3 regions of the Streptomyces sp. NPDC015131 genome follow, and region 3 is predicted to be linked to each of the others. Evidence: riboswitches for the same ligand, from Rfam matches in the RefSeq annotation. Region 3 holds a riboswitch; each other region holds the start of a gene.

Region 1 (2,258 bases), on a different contig from region 3:
CACCTCGCGGGCCTTGCTGGTGCGGCCCGCCTCCGCGCCGGGGCGGCACGGCTCGGCCCGGTTCGGCTCGGTCGGGGTCGGCTCGGCCCGGTTCGGTTCGGGGTGGCACGGCTCGGTTCGCCGGGCCGGTGCGGACCCGGCCGTCGCACGGGCCAGCACCGCGCGGGCCTCGGCGAGCTTCCGCTGCGTGGTCTGCTTGGTGGTACGGAGCGACTCTTGCGCCTCGGACGCCGCGTCCGCCTCGGGCCCGGGCGCCGTATGCGTGGCGGGCGCCGCGTGCGTGGCGGGTGCCGCCCAGTCGGCCTCGGGCACCCGCTCGCTCGCCACGGGCGGGGGCAGGTGCTCGTCCACCGGCCCGGCCCCGGGCTGCGAGGGCAGGAGCGGCAGGGTCGGCGCCGGCGGCATCGGCGGTACCGGCGCCAGGCCGGTGAGCGGGTCGTACGCCGGCGCGCCGGGCGCGGGCGCCTCCGGGGCGCCCTCCAGGACGTCCCCCGGCGCCCCCGCGACGAGCGTGCCGCCCGCGGGCGTCGCGTCCGTGAGCGGCCCGCCCCCGAAGTCCGCGAACGCCCCGTCGCCGAAGGTTCCGTCCGCGAAAGCCCCGTCTGCGAAAGCCCTGTCCAGGGTGGGACCCTCCGCGTACACCCCGGTCCCGGCCCCGGCCGTCCCGCTCCCGCCCGCGAAGGCCCCGGCCGTCCCGCTCCCGCCCGTCCTGCTCAGGTCGCCCGTGTCACTCAGGTCGCTCAGGTCGCTCAGGCCGCTCACGTCGCTCCGGCCGCCCAGGCCGCTTCCGACCGGCAGGCCGCCGAGCCTCTCGCCGCCGCCCCGGGGCGCCTCCCCGCCGGTCCGGTCACCGCCTCCGCCGCCCGTGCGCTGCCGCGGGACGGCCCGCGGCGGCGGGGGCGCGGTCCGCGCGGGCTGCGTCGCCGCCGTACCCGCCTGCCGGTAGAGGTCGTCGACCTTTCTCTGTACCTCCTCGACCGTCGGCCCCCGGTCCGGATCGCCCGGAGCGGCGGTGGCGGCGGTCGCGCCCTGTGACGACAGGAGCGTGACCGAGGCCAGCGCGGCGGCCGTCGTGACCCCGACGGCGGGCGAGTGGGCATGCAGGGTGTGCAAGGTGCGCGTTGCGCGCGGCTTGCGATGCGACGCCAAGGCCGGCATCTCCTTCCGTGGACCGCCTACCGGGTCAGCTGTCAGGTTCGGGCGGAACGGAAGGTGCCCTACGGCCGTGCCCGAGGGCGGCGGGCCGATTCACCTCGGTCGTACGAGTCGTACGTGGTGGGTCCCCGGTTCCGAACTGCCCCGGAGGGCAGCACGAATTCGGCGTAAGCGGTCCGACCGGCGTGGTTCGCCGATGCGAAAACGGACCGCTTGGGCGAGCACGCTAGCCAAACTGTGGTGGTGCTGTGAAGGATGATGTTCGATATGCCCGATACGTTTTCGTGACCTTGGCGTGATGTCGCCGGGCCGGTGCGGAGCGTGACGATTCGGGCCTCTTGCCGGTTCGTCCACGGCTGTCAGTGGGGCCGCCTAGACTCGATAGGCGATGAGCAGCCTCTTTGACGACAGCTTCCTGGCGGACCTCCGGAACCACGCCTCCGAGGAGCCCCCGCCGCCCCCCGAGGACCGGGAGGGCCCCGGGCACGGCCCGGCCCCGGAGGAGGTCCCGCACGACCTCTTCGGCGGTCACTTCGACGTGCCCCCGGCCCGGGACAGCCACTACCGCGACGGCGCCCCGCGTCCGGTCGTCGACGCCGCCGCCCTCCTGGACGGGCTGAACGACCAGCAGCGCGCCGCCGTCGTGCACACCGGGTCCCCGCTGCTCATCGTCGCCGGTGCCGGGTCGGGCAAGACCCGGGTGCTCACCCACCGGATCGCCCACCTGCTGGCCACCCGGCACGTCCACCCCGGCCAGATACTGGCGATCACCTTCACCAACAAGGCCGCCGGCGAGATGAAGGAGCGCGTCGAGCAGCTCGTCGGCCCGCGCGCCAACGCGATGTGGGTCATGACCTTCCACAGCGCGTGCGTCCGCATCCTGCGCCGCGAGTCGAAGAAGCTCGGCTTCACCTCGTCCTTCTCGATCTACGACGCCGCCGACTCCAAGCGGCTGATGGCGCTGGTCTGCCGCGACCTGGACCTGGACCCGAAGAAGTTCCCGCCCAAGTCGTTCAGCGCCAAGATCTCCAACCTGAAGAACGAGCTGATCGACGAGGAGACCTTCGCCGACCAGGCCGCCGACGGTTTCGAGAAGACCCTCG
Region 2 (2,258 bases), on a different contig from region 3:
TCTTCCCGGTCGACCGGCGCCCCGCCGATGTGCGGGCGAGCACCCTGATGGACCCGGCCGTGCTGGAGTACACGCGCCACGAGTGGCGGAACTACTGACGCTCGCCCCGCCCGGGGGAGGGGCCCCGGTCGCGAAGACGGCGGCGGGGCCGGCCGCGGGTGAGCGGCCGGCCCCGTGCGGCACGGAGGTGCGGAAGGATCAGTACGGGCCGTTGACGTTGTCGATGGAGCCGTAGCGGTCGGCCGCGTAGTTGCAGGCGGCGGTGATGTTGGCGACCGGGTCGTAGGCGTCCTTCGCCGTGCCCGGCACGTGGTACGCCTCGAAGGTGGGCGCGATGACCTGGAGCAGGCCCTTCGAGGGGGTGCCGGCCGCCGCGTTGGAGTCCCAGTTGTTGATGGCGAGCGGGTTGCCCGAGGACTCGCGCATGATGTTGCGGTGGATGCCCTCGTAGGTGCCGGGGATGTTGTGCTGGGCCATGATGTCCAGCGCCTCGCGGATCCAGCCGTCGAGGTTGTCCGGGTACGAGGTGGTCTTGGCGGCGGCCTGGACGGCGGTGCGCTCGGCGGACCGGTCGGCCCGCTCGGGCGCCGCGGCGCGGTCCGCTGCGGCCTTCGCGCCGAGGGTGAGCTTCAGCCCGGGGCGGATCAGGGACGGGTCGGCGCCGACGGCCTCCCGGTTGTCCTCGTACAGCTTCTTCCAGCCGCCGGCCACGTCGTGCTCGTCGGCGATCGAGGACAGCGAGTCGCCGGCGACGACCGCGTACGTGGCGGGGGCGGCGGCCTTGACGGGGGCGGCCGGGGCCGCCTGGGCGGTGGTGGCGCCGATCACGGGGAGCGCGAGGGCGGCGCCGCCCGTGCCCGCGGCGATGAGCCGGCGGGCGAGCGGGTTGTTCCTGGGACGACGGTGCTTACCCTGTGCGGGCATGGCGAATTCCTCTCCGTCGCCTGCGAGGTGAGCTGTCGGGTTCGGGCTGGAGATGCCCGGCCGGGCTTTCACCGCGGCTTCACCCCTAGCCGTCCCCGGAGTGTTCCGGAGACGGCGTCCTACCTGGTTCCCCCGCTCCTGCCGTGCGTACGTGAGTTGGGTGGGTTCCCGGACGGCGGCAGGATTCGGCGGTCCATCCGGATTGAGGGGACCGTAAACGAGAGAAGCCCGGCGGAACAAGGCGCGGATTTCCGGGCGCTGTTGATCCAACTCGCCTGGTGAACCGTCAACTTCACAGTCGGCAGAAGGGAATCCGCACCCCCGGGCGGAGCTGCCTCGCTGAGTTCCGGTGATTCTTGTCACGCCGGGGAAAGGCAACCAACAAGTCCCTTATGTTGCCCGCAATATGGCTATGAGCCAGCGTTAACGGCAAAGCGCCCAAAAGAGAGTAAAACGGGCGCGGCGGAGCAAGTCACCGCCCGTGCATCCCGGTCGGCCGCCGGTTACTCGCGGGGAACGCCGCAGGTGAACTATGGTGAGCGCCTCGATCATCTTCCCTGTGGATCCCAGGACAAAACGGTCCTGGCGGGCATGATCGAAAGGTGTCCTGTCAACCAGGACGCGGATTGTTAGTGCAGGGCGACGTGATGTCGGCAACTCCGCCACCGTCGGCTCCGTACGGGCCGGCGAGGCCTCGTCCTGTCACCCCCGGATCCGAGGCGTTGGCCGCTCTCTCATTCACCTACCTCGACGAAGGCAAGGCAGAGATGGCACGAGTCTCCCGACAGCGGTCCGCGACGCGGACGCACCCCGTCGACGAGCTGCTTCCCCTCCCCAAACTCACCCTTTACGGATTTCAGCACATTCTCGCGTTCTACGCGGCCGCGGTCATCGTCCCCGTTCTCCTCGGCAACGCCCTCGGCCTCTCCCGCGAAGAGCTGGTCCACCTGATCAACGCCGACCTGCTCACCTGCGGAGTGGCCACCGTCATCCAGGCGCTCGGCGTGTGGAAGATCGGGGCGAAACTCCCCCTGGTGCAGGGCGTCACCTTCACCGCCGTGTCCCCGATGGTCGCCATAGGAATCGGCGCGGGCGGCGGAACGGCCGGTCTGCTCGTCGTCTACGGCGCGGTCATCACCGCCGGAATCGCCACCTTCCTGTTCGCCCCGTTCTTCGGGAAACTGGTGAAGTATTTCCCGCCGGTCGTCATCGGCACGATCCTCACCATCATCGGGCTGACCCTGATCCCGGTGGGGCTCCAGGACGCGGCGGGCGGCGCCCATCTGAGGGGCGAGCCCGAGTACGGCTCCGCCAAGAACCTCGCGTACGCCCTC
Region 3 (2,258 bases):
CCAGGTGATTCACGCGAAAACCCAGCCGGCGCCCCACCGATAAGTGAGCCGTTCGGGACGCCTGAATGCCGACTCTATGGCAGGACGGCGGAATTTCCGACCGCCCCCGGGAATTCAGGCCATACCTTCCGGCCGAAAAGCGCCCGCCCCGGAGCCGCCGCGGCGCGGGGAAAGAGCGGCGGAACGGCGAAGGCCCCGGTTCGGGCGGCGAACCGGGGCCTTCGGTGTGAGCGCGAGCGGGCGGGGCGTCTCAGACGTTGACGCCGTGCGAGCGGAGGTACGCGACGGGGTCGATGTCCGAGCCGTAGTCGGCGCCCGTGCGGGCCTCGAAGTGCAGGTGGGGCCCGGAGGAGTTGCCGGTGGAGCCGGACAGCCCTATCTGCTGGCCCGGCATCACGGTCTGGCCGGCCGAGACGCTGACCGAGGAGAGGTGGCCGTACTGGGTGTACGTGCCGTCGTTCATCCGGATCACGACGTTGTTGCCGTACGCGCCGCCCCAGCCCGCCTCGACGACGGTGCCGGCGCCCACGGAGACCACCTGGGAGCCGGAGGCGGCGTGGAAGTCGATGCCGGTGTGGCTGCCGGAGGACCACATGGCGCCACCGGTCTGGTAACCGGTGCTCACGTAGCTGCCCTCGACCGGGAGCCGGAAGGCGTTCAGCCGCTGGCGCTCGGCCTCGCGGTCGGCGCGCTCCTTGGCCTCGCGGGCCGCCTTCACCCGGGCCTCGGCCTTGCGCTTGGCCTCCGCCTCGGCCTTGGCCTGGGCGGCCGCCTTGGCCGCGGCCTCCTGGGCCTCCAGCTCCTGCGCCTCGGCCTGGGCGTCGACCTGCTCGGCGAGGCTGTCGGTGACGACCACCTGGTTGAGGCCGGTGTCCTCCAGGGCGCCGGGGGCGGCGTCCGGGGCGGCGGCGAGTGCCGGGGAAGCGAGGGTTCCGATGACGCCGGTGGTGGCGAGGGCCGCGACTCCGGCGACCTGCGCGCTCTTGCGGCTCAGGCGGCTGGGGGCACGGTGCTTCCCGGTGGCACGGGTGAACGCCATGGAGTGGCTGATCCTTTCCTTCCTTCTCGCCTACCGGGTTAGCTGACGGGTTCGGAGCAGGAAGGTCTCCTACGGGCCCCTCCGCACGGGTGCGAAGGCGTCCGATTCACCCCAGGGACTGAGTGGGTCCCCGGCTCCCCAGGCTCGCGCCTCAGGGGACTCGGCGATGGCTGCCCGGTGCCGCGGATGCGGCGGGTACCGGTCGGACAGCCGATCAGACGCTAAGCGGCCGATCTTTCAATCACCAAACAGACACGGTTTTTTGTAGCGCACGCCACAGCGCAGACACCGAACCTCCGCAACAAAGCGGACATATGGCCGGGGGTCGTGCGGGGGTACGGAAGGACCCCGGCACCGTGCGGTGCCGGGGTCCTGGAGCCGGCGGACCGGCGTGCCGACGGGTGGCTGCGCCGTCGCCGTCCGGACGGGCCCGGGGCCCGGCCGGACGGCGACGGGGCGTCAGTCAGCCACGTACGACGGTCACTTCGCCGATGCCGAGTGCCTCCACGGGCTCCTGGATCTGGGACGCGTCGCCCACCAGGATCGTGACCAGCCGGTCCACCGGGAAGGCGCTGACGACCGCCGCGGTGGCCTCCACCGTGCCCGTCTCCGCGAGCCGGGCGTACATCCGGGCCTGGAAGTCGTCCGGGAGGTGCTGCTCGACCTGGTCGGCGAGCGTGCCCGCGACGGAGGCGGCCGTCTCGTACTTCAGCGGGGCGACGCCCACCAGGTTCTGCACGGCCGTCTCGCGCTCGGCGTCGGTCAGCCCCTCGGCGGCGAGGGTGCGCAGCACCTTCCAGAGGTCGTCGAGCGCCGGCCCGGTGTTGGGCGTGTCGACGGAGCCGCTGATGGCGAGCATCGCCGCGCCGTCGCCCTCGGGGCCGGAGAGGAGCACCTGGCCGAAGGCCCGTACGCCGTAGGTGTAGCCCTTCTCCTCGCGCAGGACCCGGTCCAGACGGGAGGTGAGGGTGCCACCGAGGCAGTAGGTGCCCAGCACCTGGGCGGGCCAGACGCGGTCGTGCCGGTCGGGGCCGATCCGGCCGATGAGAAGCTGGGTCTGCACCGCGCCGGGGCGGTCGACGATGACGACCCGCCCGGTGTCGTCGGCCGTGACGGCCGGGACGGGCCGGGGCTCGGCCGTGTCGCCGGTCCACGCGCCGACGGTCTCGGCGAGCACCGCGTCGAGGTCGACCCCGGTGAGGTCGCCGACGACGACCGC

The links. Region 3 has a riboswitch for cyclic di-AMP ahead of ACF08D_RS00640 (M23 family metallopeptidase). Riboswitches for the same ligand answer to the same signal wherever they lie in the genome.
Region 1: another riboswitch for cyclic di-AMP. It lies ahead of ACF08D_RS14520 (C40 family peptidase); the one in region 3 lies ahead of ACF08D_RS00640 (M23 family metallopeptidase).
Region 2: another riboswitch for cyclic di-AMP. It lies ahead of ACF08D_RS17605 (transglycosylase SLT domain-containing protein); the one in region 3 lies ahead of ACF08D_RS00640 (M23 family metallopeptidase).

What each region holds. Positions count from the first base shown of each region.
Region 1 covers NZ_JBIBVB010000003.1:727,376-729,633, reverse strand. The annotation lists gene ACF08D_RS14520 (C40 family peptidase) at 1-1,149, opposite strand, end outside; cyclic di-AMP (ydaO/yuaA leader) riboswitch at 1,157-1,333, opposite strand; gene pcrA (DNA helicase PcrA) at 1,544-2,258, shown strand, end outside.
Region 2 covers NZ_JBIBVB010000004.1:368,627-370,884, reverse strand. The annotation lists gene ACF08D_RS17610 (polyamine aminopropyltransferase) at 1-98, shown strand, start outside; gene ACF08D_RS17605 (transglycosylase SLT domain-containing protein) at 199-924, opposite strand; cyclic di-AMP (ydaO/yuaA leader) riboswitch at 929-1,125, opposite strand; gene ACF08D_RS17600 (nucleobase:cation symporter-2 family protein) at 1,692-2,258, shown strand, end outside.
Region 3 covers NZ_JBIBVB010000001.1:165,569-167,826, reverse strand. The annotation lists gene ACF08D_RS00640 (M23 family metallopeptidase) at 251-1,039, opposite strand; cyclic di-AMP (ydaO/yuaA leader) riboswitch at 1,053-1,215, opposite strand; gene ACF08D_RS00635 (M16 family metallopeptidase) at 1,503-2,258, opposite strand, start outside.